3 regions of the Shewanella sp. SW24 genome follow, and region 1 is predicted to be linked to each of the others. Evidence: predicted binding sites of a transcription regulator. Region 1 holds the regulator's gene; each other region holds the start of a gene.
What was found. Region 1 encodes MetJ, which represses methionine synthesis genes. Its sites were predicted from a motif close to TAGACGTCTAGACGTCTA; they were not measured.

Region 1 (5,077 bases):
TCGGTATAGGTTTTGGTATTCCATTGCTGTTTATGCTGCTACCCGCCGCGACTCGCCACACTAAGGGCGCGATGATCATGGTGGCTTGTGCGAGCTTAACGGGCGTACTCGCCTTAAGACACTTTATTGTGTACGCAGGGCAAAGCTATTTAAGCTGAGTGTAAGCTGGCTTTACATATTGATAGATAAAGAAAAAGCACTGGCAATGTCAGTGCTTTTTTATTGTTTGAATCGTGAGAAGGTTTGCCAGTATAAGCAGGACGCTTATTGGGGTAATAACTCGATAACCGACTTCACCGTTAGCACTAAGGCGCTGATACTGCACAGGACTAACGTTGCCATCTTTGTCTTCTCTTTATCGACACGGCCCACTAATCGTCCTGCAACTAAGTAACCTAAAATCACTGAGGGGAGCAGCATCAACGACAGCCATAGATGTTTTAATTCTAATAAGCCAGTGATCGCTAAAATGATCAATGCAATCATGGAGCTAAAAATGAAGAAGGCCGACAGGGCTGCACGAAACTGCGAGGCATCTTTGCCTGCCAACAAAATCGCCATCGGCGGGCCACCAATCGCGGCGATATTGCCGAAGATCCCTGAAACCACGCCCGCACCGAAGAGGGTTTTCTTATTCACTGGCAGGCTGAATTTATACAGGCTGAGGATCACTGCGACAGTCACAATAGCGGCGATGGATAAACCGAGTATGGGTTGAGGCGCAAACAGTAATAAACTCGCGCCGATAAAACCACCGGGCACGCGGCCTATGAGCGCATATTGCAAGCCATTGAATTCTAAGTGACCGCGTTCACGCACTAAGGTCAGCAGGGCGATGGAGAAACCCATAGCAATAACAGGCGCAGGTACAAGTTGTGGATCGACGATATACAGCAAAGGACTGGCGACAACCGCAAGCCCAAACCCAATCAGACTTTGGGTTAAGGCGCCCAGAAACACGACCAGCGAGGCTAAGGCGAGTGTCTGTGGATCTATCATAGAAAACATAGGATTTCCTATATCCCAAACCAACTCAAGATGGTGAAATTTAAAGTTTGAAGTCGCTTGGGTATAAACAAAAAGGGATCGTTAACGATCCCTATTGATGAGCACTGTGATATGACTTTGAAAGCGACGAGTCGCTATTCCATGTCTTCCCACTCGATTCCCATTTGATCCATCAACAACTTGGCTTCTGCGGGAATGCTGTCTGGGTTATCTTTTGACAGATCTTCATCGTTGGGCAATGGCTGGCCAGTGTAGGCGTGCAAAAATGCCTCACACAACAGCTCGCTGTTGGTGGCGTGACGCAAATTATTGACCTGACGACGAGTACGTTCGTCCGTGAGGACCTTAAGCACTTTGAGCGGAATAGACACAGTAATTTTTTTTACTTGTTCATTCTTCTTGCCATGTTCAGCATAGGGGCTGATGTATTCCCCATTCCATTCAGTCATTGACTCACCTGTTATAACGCTAAATTCGGGGCAGATTTTAAACCCTTACAAAGAACAGTCAAATTATTGCTACTATTTCTTTGTGATTGCAAACAGATTTCTTTATGTTCAGACGTCTAAACGTCTTCACGCCTATTGACGATGGCGTTGGGCTTAGGTACATTTAGACGTCCAGACATCTCTATCAGTCTATCGAATTTAGGAGTCCACCCATGGCAGAGCGTCAATTAGCCACACTGGCAGTGCGTCAGGGTATCGAAAGCGATACTCAATATGGCGCAGTTGTGCCACCGATTTATTTGTCGACTAATTACGCCTTCGATGGTCATAAAAATCCCCGCGAATTCGATTACAGTCGTTCAGGCAACCCAACGCGCTGCATTTTAGGCGAAGCATTAGCGCAATTAGAAAAGGGCGCCACTGGCATAGTGACGTGCACTGGCATGGCGGCCATCACCTTAGTGACGACTTTGCTCGGCCCCGATGACCTATTAGTTGTGCCCCATGATTGCTATGGCGGTTCTTACCGTTTATTTACCAACTTGGCGAAGAAAGGCCAGTTTAAGCTCATTGTGGTCGACCAAACCGACAGCCAAGCGTTAGCCACCGCCATTGCCCAGAATCCTAAGATGGTGTGGCTCGAAACCCCATCGAACCCGTTATTGCGTGTGGTGGATATCGAAGCCATTGCTAAGGCGAGCCATGAGGTCGGCGCGCTGGTGGTGGTCGATAACACCTTTTTATCGCCGATATTGCAACAACCCCTATTGTTAGGCGCGGATATCGTTATCCATTCCACCACTAAATATATCAATGGTCACAGCGATGTTGTTGGCGGCGCTGTGGTCGCCAAAGACGTGCAAATCGGCGAAAGCTTACATTGGTGGTCGAACACTCTAGGCTTAACGGGGTCAGCCTTCGACAGTTATCTGACCCTGCGAGGCCTGCGTACCTTAGCGGTGCGTATTCGCGAGCATCAAACCAATGCCCAGCGTATTATTGAGGTATTAACGCAAAGCCCTGTGGTGAGCAAAGTTTATTACCCCGGTCTTGCGGATCACCCAGGTCACGCCATTGCGGCCAAGCAACAACAGGGCTTTGGCGCTATGCTGAGCTTTGAGCTCAAAGGCGGCGAGGCCGAAGTGGTGGCCTTTTTAGGTGCACTCAGCTTATTTAGCGTGGCGGAAAGTTTAGGTGGCGTCGAAAGTTTAGTGGCCGTGCCCGCCACTATGACCCACAGAGCCATGGAGCCGCAGGCGCGCTTCGAGGCTGGTATTAAGGACACCCTATTGCGTCTATCGGTGGGTATTGAAGATGCCGCCGATTTAGTTGCAGATATTCAAGCAGGATTAGCCGCCGTTGTGGCTTGTCAGTAGAGGAATAATAGATGGCACGTTGTCACTTACATAAATTTGGTGGCTCCAGTTTAGCGGATGCCGATTGTTATCGTCGAGTTGCCCATATCCTGTTAACCCACGGTCATAGTGATGATCTCGTGGTGGTCTCTGCGGCGGGTAAGAGCACGAATTTCCTGTATAAATTATTAGCGCTGCGTGATGCGGGTCAGCTATGGCAAGAAGAATTACAAGTGCTGATCAGTTACCAACAGGGGTTGATTGAGCAGTTGTTGTCGAATGAACAAGCCCGCGATCTGCGTGAGCGTTTGGCCACTGATAAAGCGCAACTCATCAGCTTGTTGTCCTTAGACGAGCGCAACGAATACCAAATCAACCATGTGGTGAGCTTTGGCGAACGTTGGTCGGCACGTTTAATGGCGGCGCTACTGCGCGAATCTGGCGTGGCGGCAAGCCATGTGGATGCCTGTTCAATTTTAGTGGCCGATGAAGCCGCTGTGCCACAAATTCGGGTACAAGAATCCCGCGCTAAAGTACAAGCCCTATTAGCCGCGCATCCCAATGAACGCTTAGTGATCACAGGTTTTATCTGCGCTAACGAGCGTGGCGATACCCTGTTACTTGGTCGTAATGGTTCCGATTTTAGCGCCAGCCTGATTGCGAGTCTCGCCGATATCGAGCGCGTGACCATTTGGACCGATGTGGAAGGGGTGTTCAACGCCGATCCTAATAAAATCAACGATGCCAAGTTACTGAAAAGCATGTCACTTGCCGAAGCCGATCGCCTAGCGCGTTTAGGCTCGCCAGTATTGCATTCGCGCACTTTGCAGCCGTTATTCAATACCGAAGTGAGCTTAGCTGTGCGTTCAAGTTATGCGTCCCACACTGACTTTACCTTGATCGCTCCCCACAGTTCGTCGGCGAGCGCGCCTGTGGTGACTAACCTCAATGCTGTTGTCCTGTTCGGCTTTAAACTCACGGGTGAGTTAACTCGTTTATTAGATTTATTGATTGCCGCGGGTTTAACGCCATTGGCCCATTGGACCTCTGCCCATCAAAGGGTTGAACTTGCCTATACCGCTGAGAATCAAAAACAAGTTCAAAGATTACTCGATGCCGAGGCAGAAGCATTAGGGATCAGCGAGCAGCAGATCAACACAGATTTTGGTTTAGTCGCATTAGTGAGTGCCGACGCCGAACATTATCGCCGCAGTTTCGCCCGTTTACTGAGCCGTGATGCTAAACCTTTGTTCAGTGGCGATTTAAGTTTAGTGACGTTAGTGCCCCAGTCACAGGTGAATCTGTTAACTCAAAAAGTTCACCGTCGCTGCGCTGGCCCGCGTAAACGCATTGGTGTCCTGTTGCTCGGTGTGGGTAATATCGGTGAGGCATGGATCGATCTGTTTAAGTCGGTTTCGCCATCACTGGACCATGAACTCGAAGCCAGTGTTGAGTTAGTTGGTTTGGTCAGTTCGAGTAAAGCCTTGATTAAATCCACCGGCATTAATCTTGCCGCGTGGCAAACAGAGTTTAATACTGAAGCAACGCCTTGGCAGTATGAACATTTATTCGAGCAATTAGAGCAAGTTAACTGCGATGAGCTGGTGGCCTTAGATATCAGTGCCAGCGCCAGTTTGACGCTGCAATATCCAGAACTGTTCGAGCGTGGCATCCATGTGGTGAGCGCGAATAAACTTGCGGGCTCGGGTCCACTGCCTTTCTATCGAGAGTTAAAGCAGCAACTGGGTAATCGTCGTTTGTTTTGGCGCTATAACGCCAGCTGTGGCGCAGGTTTACCCATCCAACATGCGCTAAATGATTTGCGTAACAGCGGTGATAGTGTTGAAGCGGTAGGCGGGATTTTCTCTGGCACCCTGTGTTGGTTATTTGAGAAATACGATACCAGCAAGCCATTTTCAGAATTAGTGATTGAAGCCAGAGGCTTAGGTATTACTGAACCCGATCCCCGCGACGATCTCTCCGGCCGAGATATGCAGCGTAAACTGCTTATTTTGGCCCGTGAGATTGGCCTTGAAATCGAGCTTGAAGATATTGAACTGCGCTCACTCGTACCAGCCGCTTTGGCGGATATTCCCTTAGATCAATTTCTCACCCGCATTGCCGAGTTAGATGCCGATCTGCTGCAACAATATGGTGCGGCGGCGGAGCAAAATAAGGTGCTCAGATATGTGGCATCCTTAGACAACAGCGGTCCAGAGCTCAAGGCCGAAGTGGGTTTGCAGTGGATTGACACCCATCACCCTT
Region 2 (5,077 bases), on a different contig from region 1:
TGTTGATGAATCCGCTGTAATTTGTCGATGCTATGAAATAGTCATTTGACTCAATAAACAAGCCTGCATTCGCAGGCTTTTTACTCTATGTCACCCGCATTAATTCGTCTTCTGCTGGCGGGATAAACCTTCCCTCGCCACCAGTTGTAACCAATTTTGGATCAATGCAGAGTTAGCACTGTGGCGGCGATAGGCACCAAATAGCGGTCGTTTCAGACCTTCTTGGCCGAGTTTTACCGTAGCGAGACTCAGTCCATGTCCTTCATTAATCGACCAGCTTGGCAGTGCGGCTATGCCGTCTTTACAGGCGATGCGTTGCAATAACATCATGGTTAAATCACAGGTTTTTTGCTCGCCTGCCTCTATGCCCGCAGGCTCTAAAAAGTGGCGATAAATATCTAAACGTGTCAACGGCACTGGATAACTGATAATAGGCAAGTGTGCTAATTGCTTAGGGGTGACATAGGCTTCTTTCGCTAAAGGATGATCCTTAGCAACTACTAACTTCACTTCAAAATCAAACAAATGCTGGTAGGCGAGTGAATGCCCAGGCACAGGATCTGAGGTTAATACAATATCCAGTTCACCCATTTCTAAGGCATTGAGCGAGTCGAATAGGTGACGGCTCGACAAGTCTAACTCGGCTGTCGGATGATCTTGTCTAAATTGCTCCATCACAGGCATTAACCAGCGAAAACAGCTATGGCACTCAATGCCGACTCGCAACTGATTGGTTTCGGTTTCCAGCCCATTCTTCAAATCTGTCTCTGTTTCTAACACCTTAGGCAAAATCTCTTCGGCCAGATGCAACAGGCGTGCACCTTCTTGGGTGAATGACAGTGGCTTACTCTTACGCACAAAAATGGGCGAGTTAATCCTTTGCTCCAACTCCTTAATCTGGTGGGAGAGGGCGGATTGAGTGACAAAACGTTTTTTGGCTGCGCCCGCCAAACTGCCGCTTTCTTTCAGGGCCATTAAGGTTCGCAGGTGTCTTAGTTCGATCATGTTCACTCCAAGTGAATTTCGCTCATGTTGTGCTTGAAATCAATTCGGTTGCTGGAATAGAGACTAACACAATAAACTTCTAGACGTCCAGACGCCCGTTGTTATTTATCAAGGCTGAAGTGCTGAAAAGTGCTAAGAGAAAACAATCTGGTGGGTGCAAGTGCCGAATGTGGCTTATCTCAAATAAAGGAAGATAGAGTATGCAATTAAATAGTCTTGGGTTTCCCCATATTGGGCGTCGTCGTGAATTGAAATTTGCCTTAGAAAAATACTGGCGTGGCGAGAGCACTCAGGCGGAATTACGTGAAGTGGCGAGTGAACTTCGCCGCACCCATTGGCAGTGGCAAGCTGCTGCGGGCATTGAGCAAGTTCCCGTAGGTGATTTTGCCTTTTATGATCAAGTGCTGACCTTAAGCGCGACTTTAAATGCCATTCCTGAGCGTCATCGTGGTGAAGGGGCAATCGATCTCGATACTTTATTCCGCGTTGCCCGCGGCAGAGCGCCAACGGGCCAAGATGCGTCAGCCTCTGAAATGACCAAGTATTTCAATACTAACTATCACTATCTGGTACCTGAGCTCAGCCAAAACCAAGAGTTTTCGATTGCCTATGAGCAGTTCTTTGATGAAGTCAGCGAAGCGCAGTCCTTAGGTTATAAAGCAAAACCTGTGCTACTCGGCCCTGTTAGCTACTTGTTCCTTGCTAAAACCGTGGGCCAAGAGTTTGATAAGTTGAGCTTATTACCCAATTTATTAACTGCTTATGCTGACATTTTGGCGCGTTTTGCTGCTCAGAGAGTGCAATGGGTACAGCTCGATGAGCCCATTCTCGCATTGGAATTGGATGGCGAATGGCAAGCGGCGATCACTGAGGCGTATCAAGCCCTCAGCATTACGAAGGTGAAGATCCTTCTTACCAGTTATTACGGCGGTATCGCACACCATCAAGCACTGGTATCGGCTTTGCCTGTTGCGGGGTTGCATGTCGATTTAGTCACAGCGCCGGATCAATTGGCAGTCTTTGCCAATGCGCTTGGTCAAGATCAAATTTTGTCGACGGGTGTGGTCAATGGTCGCAACGTGTGGGCGGCAGAGGCGGATTTGATTGCCGAACGCATAGGCGCGGTTGCCCGTGATCTAGGAGATCGCTTGTGGATTGGTACCTCTTGCTCACTCCTGCACAGCCCTGTGGATTTAGAGGTGGAAGCCACGCTTGAGCCCGCGCTGCGTCAACAACTCGCGTTTGCGAAGCAAAAATTACTCGAACTGGCCAATGTGCGCCAATTGCTACTGGCACCTGAATCTATCGCGGCAAAAGAGATTGTGCAAACCTGTTTGGCACGCCGTGAGGCGAAAGCGCAGGCCGCCGACAGTCAAGTGATTGCCCGCGTTGCCGCGTTGACATCTGCCGATTATGAGCGCGTCAGTGATTTCAGCGTACGCCAAGCTGTGCAGCAGCAGAAATACCGTTTACCTCTGTTGCCGACCACCACCATTGGCTCCTTCCCACAAACACCGGCAATCCGTGGACTACGCAGTCGTTGGCGCAAGGGCGATCTGAGTGATGCACAATATACAGAGCAATTGCAGCAAGTCACCCGCGATACTATCGACCGCCAGCTTAAACTCGGTATCGATGTACTGGTTCATGGTGAGGCCGAGCGCAACGATATGGTGGAATACTTTGGTGAGCAGCTTGCGGGCGTTGGCTTTACCAAAAATGGTTGGGTGCAAAGTTATGGTTCACGCTGTGTTAAGCCACCGTTGATCTATGGTGATGTTAGTCGTCCAAGGGCGATGACGGTTGATTGGGCCGAGTTTGCCCAAAGTCTCACCGACAAGCCTGTAAAAGGCATGCTGACTGGCCCTGTGACGATTCTGCATTGGTCATTCGCCCGTGAAGATATCGGCCGCGATGTGATTGCGACTCAGCTGGCGCTGGCGATTCGTGATGAAGTGGTGGACTTACAAAATGCCGGTATTGGCATTATACAAATCGATGAGCCCGCCTTCCGTGAAGGTCTGCCATTGAAACAAAGTGAGTGGCAAACCTATTTAGATTGGGCGGTTAATGCCTTTAAACTCAGCGCTGCTGGCGTGACTGATGAGACTCAAATCCACACCCACATGTGTTACAGCGAGTTTAATGACACCATTGCCGCGATTGCCGCCATGGATGCCGATGTGATTACTATCGAGACTTCGCGTTCACGGATGGAGTTACTCAATGCCTTCGAAGATTTTGAATATCCAAATGAAATTGGCCCCGGTGTGTATGACATTCATTCGCCAAACACTCCAAGTGTGGAGGCCATGGTGTACTTAATCGAGAAAGCGGCGCAAAAAGTGCCCGTACGTCAGCTATGGGTTAATCCAGATTGCGGCCTAAAAACCCGTACTTGGGATGAAGTTGAACCCGCACTGAAAAACATGGTCGATGCCACGCGAGAACTACGTCGCCGCCTTGGTTAATATTATGCTTGAGTGAAATATTTTTTTACTGAGTTTATTGAGTTAGTAACAGCGGATGCTTATGCATCCGTTGTTGTTTATTGCTTGCCGACTAACTTAAGCATCTCGCGGTAAGCCTTTTTCGATAATGCGCACCATGCGCTCGGTTTTGCGGCGGGCTTTTTGTTGTTCAGTTGCTGCGCTTTCAGCAAGGCGCGATTGCTGGGCATTAAGCGCCCATTCAATATGCTCACGCACTATCTCATCGATATCTTCGCTGTGATTGCGGGCGTTAAGTGCGGCAATAATGCTTGGGCTCGCGGGAGCGTTACCCAGTGCTACTGCAATATTACGTAGCCAACGTTTATGTCCAATGCGACGAATGGCGCTGCCTTCAGTTTGTTTAAGAAACTCGGCCTCGCTCCAAGCAAAAAGGCTGAGAAGGTCAGGTTGCTTTAACTGCGGACGAATATGAAAGTCAGTTTCTTCAGTCAGCGGCGCTTGGCGATTGATGGGACACGCGAGTTGGCAATCATCGCAGCCATAGATGCGATTGCCCATGAGTGGCCTAAATTCTTCGGGAATAGCGCCCTGCAACTCAATGGTGAGATAGGAAATACAGCGTCTGCCATCGACCACATAAGGTTCTACGATTGCACCCGTTGGACAGGAGGTAATGCAGGCGACACAAGTGTTACAGCCTTCTTGAATGGGAATATCCACAGGTAGAGGCAAATTGATCAGTAGCTCACCTAAAAAGAACCAACTGCCAGCCTCATGGTTGAGTATGAGTGAGTGTTTACCTGTCCAGCCTATACCGGCTTTTTCGGCTAAGGGGCGCTCAAGTACAGGGGCTGAGTCAACAAAGGGGCGAAAGTCAGCGGCATCGAAACCGAGAGCAACTAACTCTGCACTGATTTGATCTCCGAGCTTTTTAAGTCGAGCGCGGATCAACTTGTGATAGTCGCGACCTCCGGCATAACGGGAAATATAACCTAAGTTGGGATCGGTGAGATTCGTTGCAAAGCCAGCTTCGGGTGGCAAATAGTCCATCCGTACGGAGATCACCCGCACTGTGCCCGGATGCAGTTCTTGCGGGCGAGCGCGCATCATGCCATGGGTAGCCATATAGGCCATTTCGCCATGAAAACCTTTGTCTAGCCATGCTTGGAGTTTGGCTTCTTCAGCGGTTAAATCCGTATCGCAAATGCCAACCTGCGCAAATCCGAGTGCTTTTCCCCACGTTTTAATTTGCAGAGCGAGCCGCGACAGCATGCTGGCATAGGATTGGCTTGGGGTTTGATTGACTAAAGTTGACATGAATTGATTGCAGCGAGGCTCTTGGCTAGGTGGCAATATGATAGCAGTTTTCACTTATTGAGGACGAGTTTACTCAGAAGGGGGCGTGAGGCGATATTTTCTTTGGGGTATTTGTTTATTTGCTGTTGGGATTGAGTCTATGATTAGGTCTACTGTTTATCGTTTGGTATTCGTATGCTGAGTGCGATTCCCCTTAGGGCGTGTTTTCTTGCGATGAGCTTATTAGGCCTGATGCCTAATCTTGTTTTTGCGGCGCCTGACAAGTTGAAATTGGTGACCGAAGCTTGGCCTCCCATGAGTTA
Region 3 (5,077 bases), on a different contig from region 1:
GAACACGACAGACTCAAACTCATGTTCCACTTTAATTTCTTGCCCACCTTCCCGCGCTAAAACAAAGCCCTTCGGGAAAGATCTGAAGTTTTCGACATCAGTTGCGAAGGTAAATTCAAAATCATCGAAATGTTTATTGATGACGCGGCACACTTGGTACAAGTTAACCTTATCGGCATCAAATGCATCCAGCGCCAACGGCTTAGCGGTGATCAAGCGCATGAACATTTCATGGGTGGCGATAAAACGCATCATGTCGTTCTGCCCCATGGGATACACTTTGCCAAGCTCAATGGTAAAGGCATCGGCACCGTAGCGTTCAGAGGAAAAATAGCTGAAGGTCGTGGTCGGTTCATGGTGGAAAAGTACTGTATCGACGCCGCTTGCGGCTAAAAACATAATTTGCTCGCCGCTAAAGGCGCGCCCAGGACGATAGGGATAGATAGCGAACTTTTCATGCTTCGAGGCGCGCATCGCCGTGTGCAGATCATAATGGATGCGCTGACGTCCATCGGCAACCGCAGTATAAAAACGATCGACATAGGCTTCGAGTTTTTTCGCGCGAACTCGCTCAGGGTTCACTAACCCTGGTGGATTGGAATGCTCACCACTAAAGAGACGATTCATGTTTTCGTCAATAATCCGCGTGCCGTTATTAATCGCTAATGGGTTACCAATGAGAAATAAAGTGCGCTGCTTTGCGATGATCTTTTGCTGTAGAAGTTGTTTAATTAAGCTATTGCAGAGTTCAATAGGCGCGGTCTCGTTACCGTGAACACCGCAGGAAAGCACAATATCTTTTCCTTCATTCTTTACTGGTTCGAAAACAATAACACCGGTATCCCACACTTCCACTTGAGTATGATCGCCTAAGTTAAATGAAAATTCGCCATCGAACTGTTTAGGGTGGGCTAAGGTGAGCGCTAAAAAATCCTTTGAATCTAACAGAGCTTGTAACACAGAATTCTCCTTATAATGATGTGTAACAGTATTGGCGCAATAGCATAAGTACAGGCAGTAATTACCACTTAAGCATTTATCTCACCGCGGTTAGTCTCACTCGCACCTAAAAAACGGCTTCAATACTAACACATGTTTTTAGTGCTGTTCTCAGACATTTATTGCCGTAGGACCCAGTTTTAAGCGGAATGACATTCAACTAAGCTGATTGTTAAATTCTTAGGACATTCCCTAAGAATTTCCCATGATAAATATTCCAGCTTGAGGCTTGCTTTTGCACTCAAGTTTTATCACAATCCTTAGCCATCTAGACTTCTATTGGATTTAATTATGGCGTTAGCAACCTTTGGTGCCGGCTGTTTCTGGGGCGTAGAGTATTTTTTTAGACAAGTGAACGGCGTATCGAATGCCACCTGCGGCTATATGGGCGGCAATAATGCGGCGACGAGCTATGAAGAAGTCAAAAAAGGCAAAACGGGCCATGCCGAAGTGGTGCAAGTGGAATTCGATCCCGCCCTTGTCAGTTATGAAGACTTGCTCGATGTATTTTGGAAAAACCATAATCCTACGAGTCTGAACATGCAAGGCGGAGATATTGGCACCCAATATCGCAGCACCATTTTCTTCCACGACCGTGAGCAAAAAGCGGCCGCAGAAGCCTCAAAGTTAGCTTTTGCCCGCTCGGGCCGTTGGGGATTACGCCATATCGTCACTGAAATAGTGCCACTTCAACAGTTCCATGTGGCTGAGGAATATCATCAAAATTACATCGATAAGAATAACTTACCGAGTTGTCATATCGAGTACTAAATACGGTCAAATCAGTATTAGATCAACTACTCACAGCTGAATTAGACACAAACAAAAACGCACTCAAATCTGAGTGCGTTTTTTATTTTGAGACGTTAGCTAAACCTACTACTGCATTAAGCGTTTAGCGCCTTATCAATTAATGCCTGCGCATCTTTGATGATCTCAGCCAAATGCTGCTCACTGATAAAACTTTCGCCGTAGATTTTAAATAACGCTTCAGTGCCCGATGGACGCGCCGCAAACCACCCATTAGCGGTGGTAACTTTGATGCCGCCAATCGCCGCATTATTGCCTGGCGCATGGGTTAACACGTTTTCGATTGTCTCACCTGCAAGCACAGTGGCATTTAAGGTATCGGCATTGAGCAAAGCAAACTTGGCTTTGTTTTCAAGACTGATTGGGCTATCGATACGCTTATAGAAACTTTGGCCAAATTGTTTTACTAACTCTTGGTGACGCTGACCTGGGGTTTTACCTGTCACCGCAAGAATTTCTGCGGCAAGTAATCCTAAAATGAAGCCGTCTTTATCTGTGCACCATGTGCTGCCATCACGGCGTAAAAATGCCGCGCCAGCACTCTCTTCACCGCCAAAGGCGATTGTGGCTTCGGCTAAACCGTCGACAAACCACTTAAAGCCCACAGGCACTTCGAGTAACTTTTTGCCGTGGAAAGCACAGATTTTATCGATAAGCGCACTCGATACTAAGGTTTTACCTATGGCTAAGGTATCGCTCCAATCTGGTCTGTGTGTCAGTAAATAATCAATAGCGACCGCAAGATAATGATTCGGATCCATCAAACCCGTACCAGGGCAAACGATGCCGTGACGGTCATAATCGGGATCATTACCAAGGCATAAATCAAAGGATTCTTTATGGGCGAGTAACCCGGCCATCGCGTAGGGAGATGAGCAATCCATGCGGATTTTGCCGTCTTTATCCAGCGGCATAAAGCTAAAGCTTGGATCAACCTTATCATTAACTAACGTGATATCGAGCCCATAACGCGCGGCAATCGGTGCCCAATAGAAAATCCCTGAACCACCGAGCGGGTCAACGCCGATACGCAGCTTAGCGTTGGCAATCGCCTGCATGTCGATAACATTTTCTAAATCAGCCACATAAGGCGTGATCAAATCAATGGCGTTGACATAGCCTGATGCCAGCGCTTCGGCATACGCTAATTTTTGCACGCCAGCTAACGCTTGGCGCAAGTAATCATTGGCCCGCGATTCAATCCAAGCGGTGATATTACCTTCGGCCGGTCCACCATGGGGTGGATTGTACTTGATGCCACCATCTTGAGGCGGATTGTGGGAAGGCGTAATGATCAAACCATCGGACAATGCCGCACCCGTAATATTGGCTTCGCGATTGGCGCAAATCACCCCATGGGAAACCACTGGCGTTGGCGTAAATCCATCGTTCTGTTGGATTTTCACTGTGACTTTATTTGCCGCCAGCACTTCAATTGCCGACAAATAGGCCGCATAGGATAACGCATGGGTGTCAATCCCAAGGATCAGCGGCCCATCGATATTTGCCGATTGACGGTAGTCAACCACAGCTTGGGTAATCGCCCAAATGTGTTGTTGGTTAAAACTGCCATTGGAAGCGCAGCCTCTGTGCCCAGAAGTGCCAAAGGTGACGCGTTGTTGTACGTCATCCATATTTGGCGTGATGCTGTAATAATGGCTCATCAGTTTTGGAATATTGACCAGATCCGTCTGATTAGCGATTTGTCCTGCCCTTTGATGTATTGCCACCTATGGCTCTCCTGCACTCAATTACAATTAGAAAAAGTAGAAAAATGTCGTACTAACCAGGCTCACCCGAGGATTAAACGCGCTCGGCGATGCCCGCTGCTACTGTCGCATCACAACCAAATTGCACTAAAACTTCCGATAAAATAGTGCGTTTCTTGGCGGTATTGTTGTTACTCGTTACCCAGAAACCACTTGCACCAATTTCTTTTGGGTTAGCCGAAGCACTCGCTTCGAGCAGTTGCTCCTTAGAGCGAGCAAAATACAAACGATCGCGCCCTTGGATCTGCAAAATTTGTGAGAATTGCTCTGGGGCTAATTGATACAAACTTTCGAGCAAAAACAGAAAACGACCTACTGCGCCTTTTTGCTGCGATAACTGATGTTCATCGACTAAGCGACTAAAATCATTCACTGCTGGCACTGTTTGCGCCGCGATGGGCTGAATAGGTTCAGCTTCAAGACTGGGTTGGCTAATCGCCAAAGGCTGGGGTTGTTCGACCGCATCGACGGACAGGCCGAGTAATCGACGAAGAATGTCAGAGGCGCTCTCACCAATTCGTTCTGTTTTGCTGGCAATATGACGATAGAGCTCTTCATCTACTTCGATATATTTCATAACCTTAATTATCCTTTGTTATTCGACAGGCTTAACCGAAAAAAGTGTACCACAGCGATCGGGGCAGATCATTGCGATCTGTTACCAGTGTATCTATCTCTATCAATCTGATAAAGCGCCATTATTCTAAAAGTGCGGGAAATAGCACAGCAAACTAGCAGTTAATCGACAATTGCCGAAAAAGCACACAAGTTACTGGCCGCCCCCACTATAGAAATGGCAACTGACTTGTCAAGCCAACGGCATTAAGGGCACAATTCGCGTCACGCTAAGCTAAAAATCTCCAACAGGAATCACCATGAACTTTGTTTCCACAGGCCAAGGACCCGCAGTGCTCTTGATCCACGGCTTGTTCGGTAATCTAGATAACCTCAAAGGTCTAGGGCAAGTATTAGAAAATCAGTATCAAGTTATTCGTGTCGATGTGCCCAATCATGGTTTAAGTGAGCATTGGGATCAAATGGACTACCCTCGTCTGGCCACTGCAATGATCAGCTTGCTCGACGAACTGGCTATTGAACGCGCCCATATTGTGGGTCACTCCATGGGCGGTAAAATCGCCATGGCGACGGCGTTAGCCTTTCCAGAGCGCATTATCAGCATGGTGGCAGCCGATATCGCCCCCGTAGCCTATGAGCCAAGACACGACACAGTGTTTGCTGCATTAGAAAGTCTGCCCTTAGAAGGCCATACCGACAGGCGCTTTGCCCTAAACCACTTAATAGACAATGGTATTGACGAAGCCACGGCACAATTTTTACTCAAAAATCTACAACGCACTGATACTGGCTTTCGTTGGAAAATGAACTTAAGTGGCCTAAAGGCTTGTTATCCTAATATTATTGGCTGGCAAAATCAGACGCCAAATCCAGTACAAAGCTATGCTGGACCAAGTCTGTTTATTCGCGGCGGCGACTCAAAT

Region 2: metE (5-methyltetrahydropteroyltriglutamate--homocysteine S-methyltransferase) is a predicted target of MetJ. The motif match lies at 1,078-1,095, and genes of this name have one in related genera.
Region 3: msrA (peptide-methionine (S)-S-oxide reductase MsrA) is a predicted target of MetJ. The motif match lies at 1,261-1,278, and genes of this name have one in related genera.

What each region holds. Positions count from the first base shown of each region.
Region 1 is NZ_JAKKSH010000025.1:55,971-61,047, reverse strand. It holds gene nrfD (NrfD/PsrC family molybdoenzyme membrane anchor subunit) at 1-158, shown strand, start outside; gene L5M17_RS17720 (sulfite exporter TauE/SafE family protein) at 265-1,008, opposite strand; gene metJ (met regulon transcriptional regulator MetJ) at 1,143-1,457, opposite strand; gene metB (cystathionine gamma-synthase) at 1,670-2,833, shown strand; gene L5M17_RS17705 (bifunctional aspartate kinase/homoserine dehydrogenase II) at 2,845-5,077, shown strand, end outside.
Region 2 is NZ_JAKKSH010000007.1:143,888-148,964, reverse strand. It holds gene L5M17_RS08130 (HDOD domain-containing protein) at 1-20, shown strand, start outside; gene L5M17_RS08125 (LysR family transcriptional regulator) at 100-1,005, opposite strand; gene metE (5-methyltetrahydropteroyltriglutamate--homocysteine S-methyltransferase) at 1,206-3,476, shown strand; gene queG (tRNA epoxyqueuosine(34) reductase QueG) at 3,573-4,775, opposite strand; gene L5M17_RS08110 (substrate-binding periplasmic protein) at 4,950-5,077, shown strand, end outside.
Region 3 is NZ_JAKKSH010000004.1:9,464-14,540, forward strand. It holds gene astE (succinylglutamate desuccinylase) at 1-960, opposite strand, end outside; gene msrA (peptide-methionine (S)-S-oxide reductase MsrA) at 1,291-1,770, shown strand; gene pgm (phosphoglucomutase (alpha-D-glucose-1,6-bisphosphate-dependent)) at 1,887-3,539, opposite strand; gene seqA (replication initiation negative regulator SeqA) at 3,613-4,155, opposite strand; gene L5M17_RS05065 (alpha/beta fold hydrolase) at 4,454-5,077, shown strand, end outside.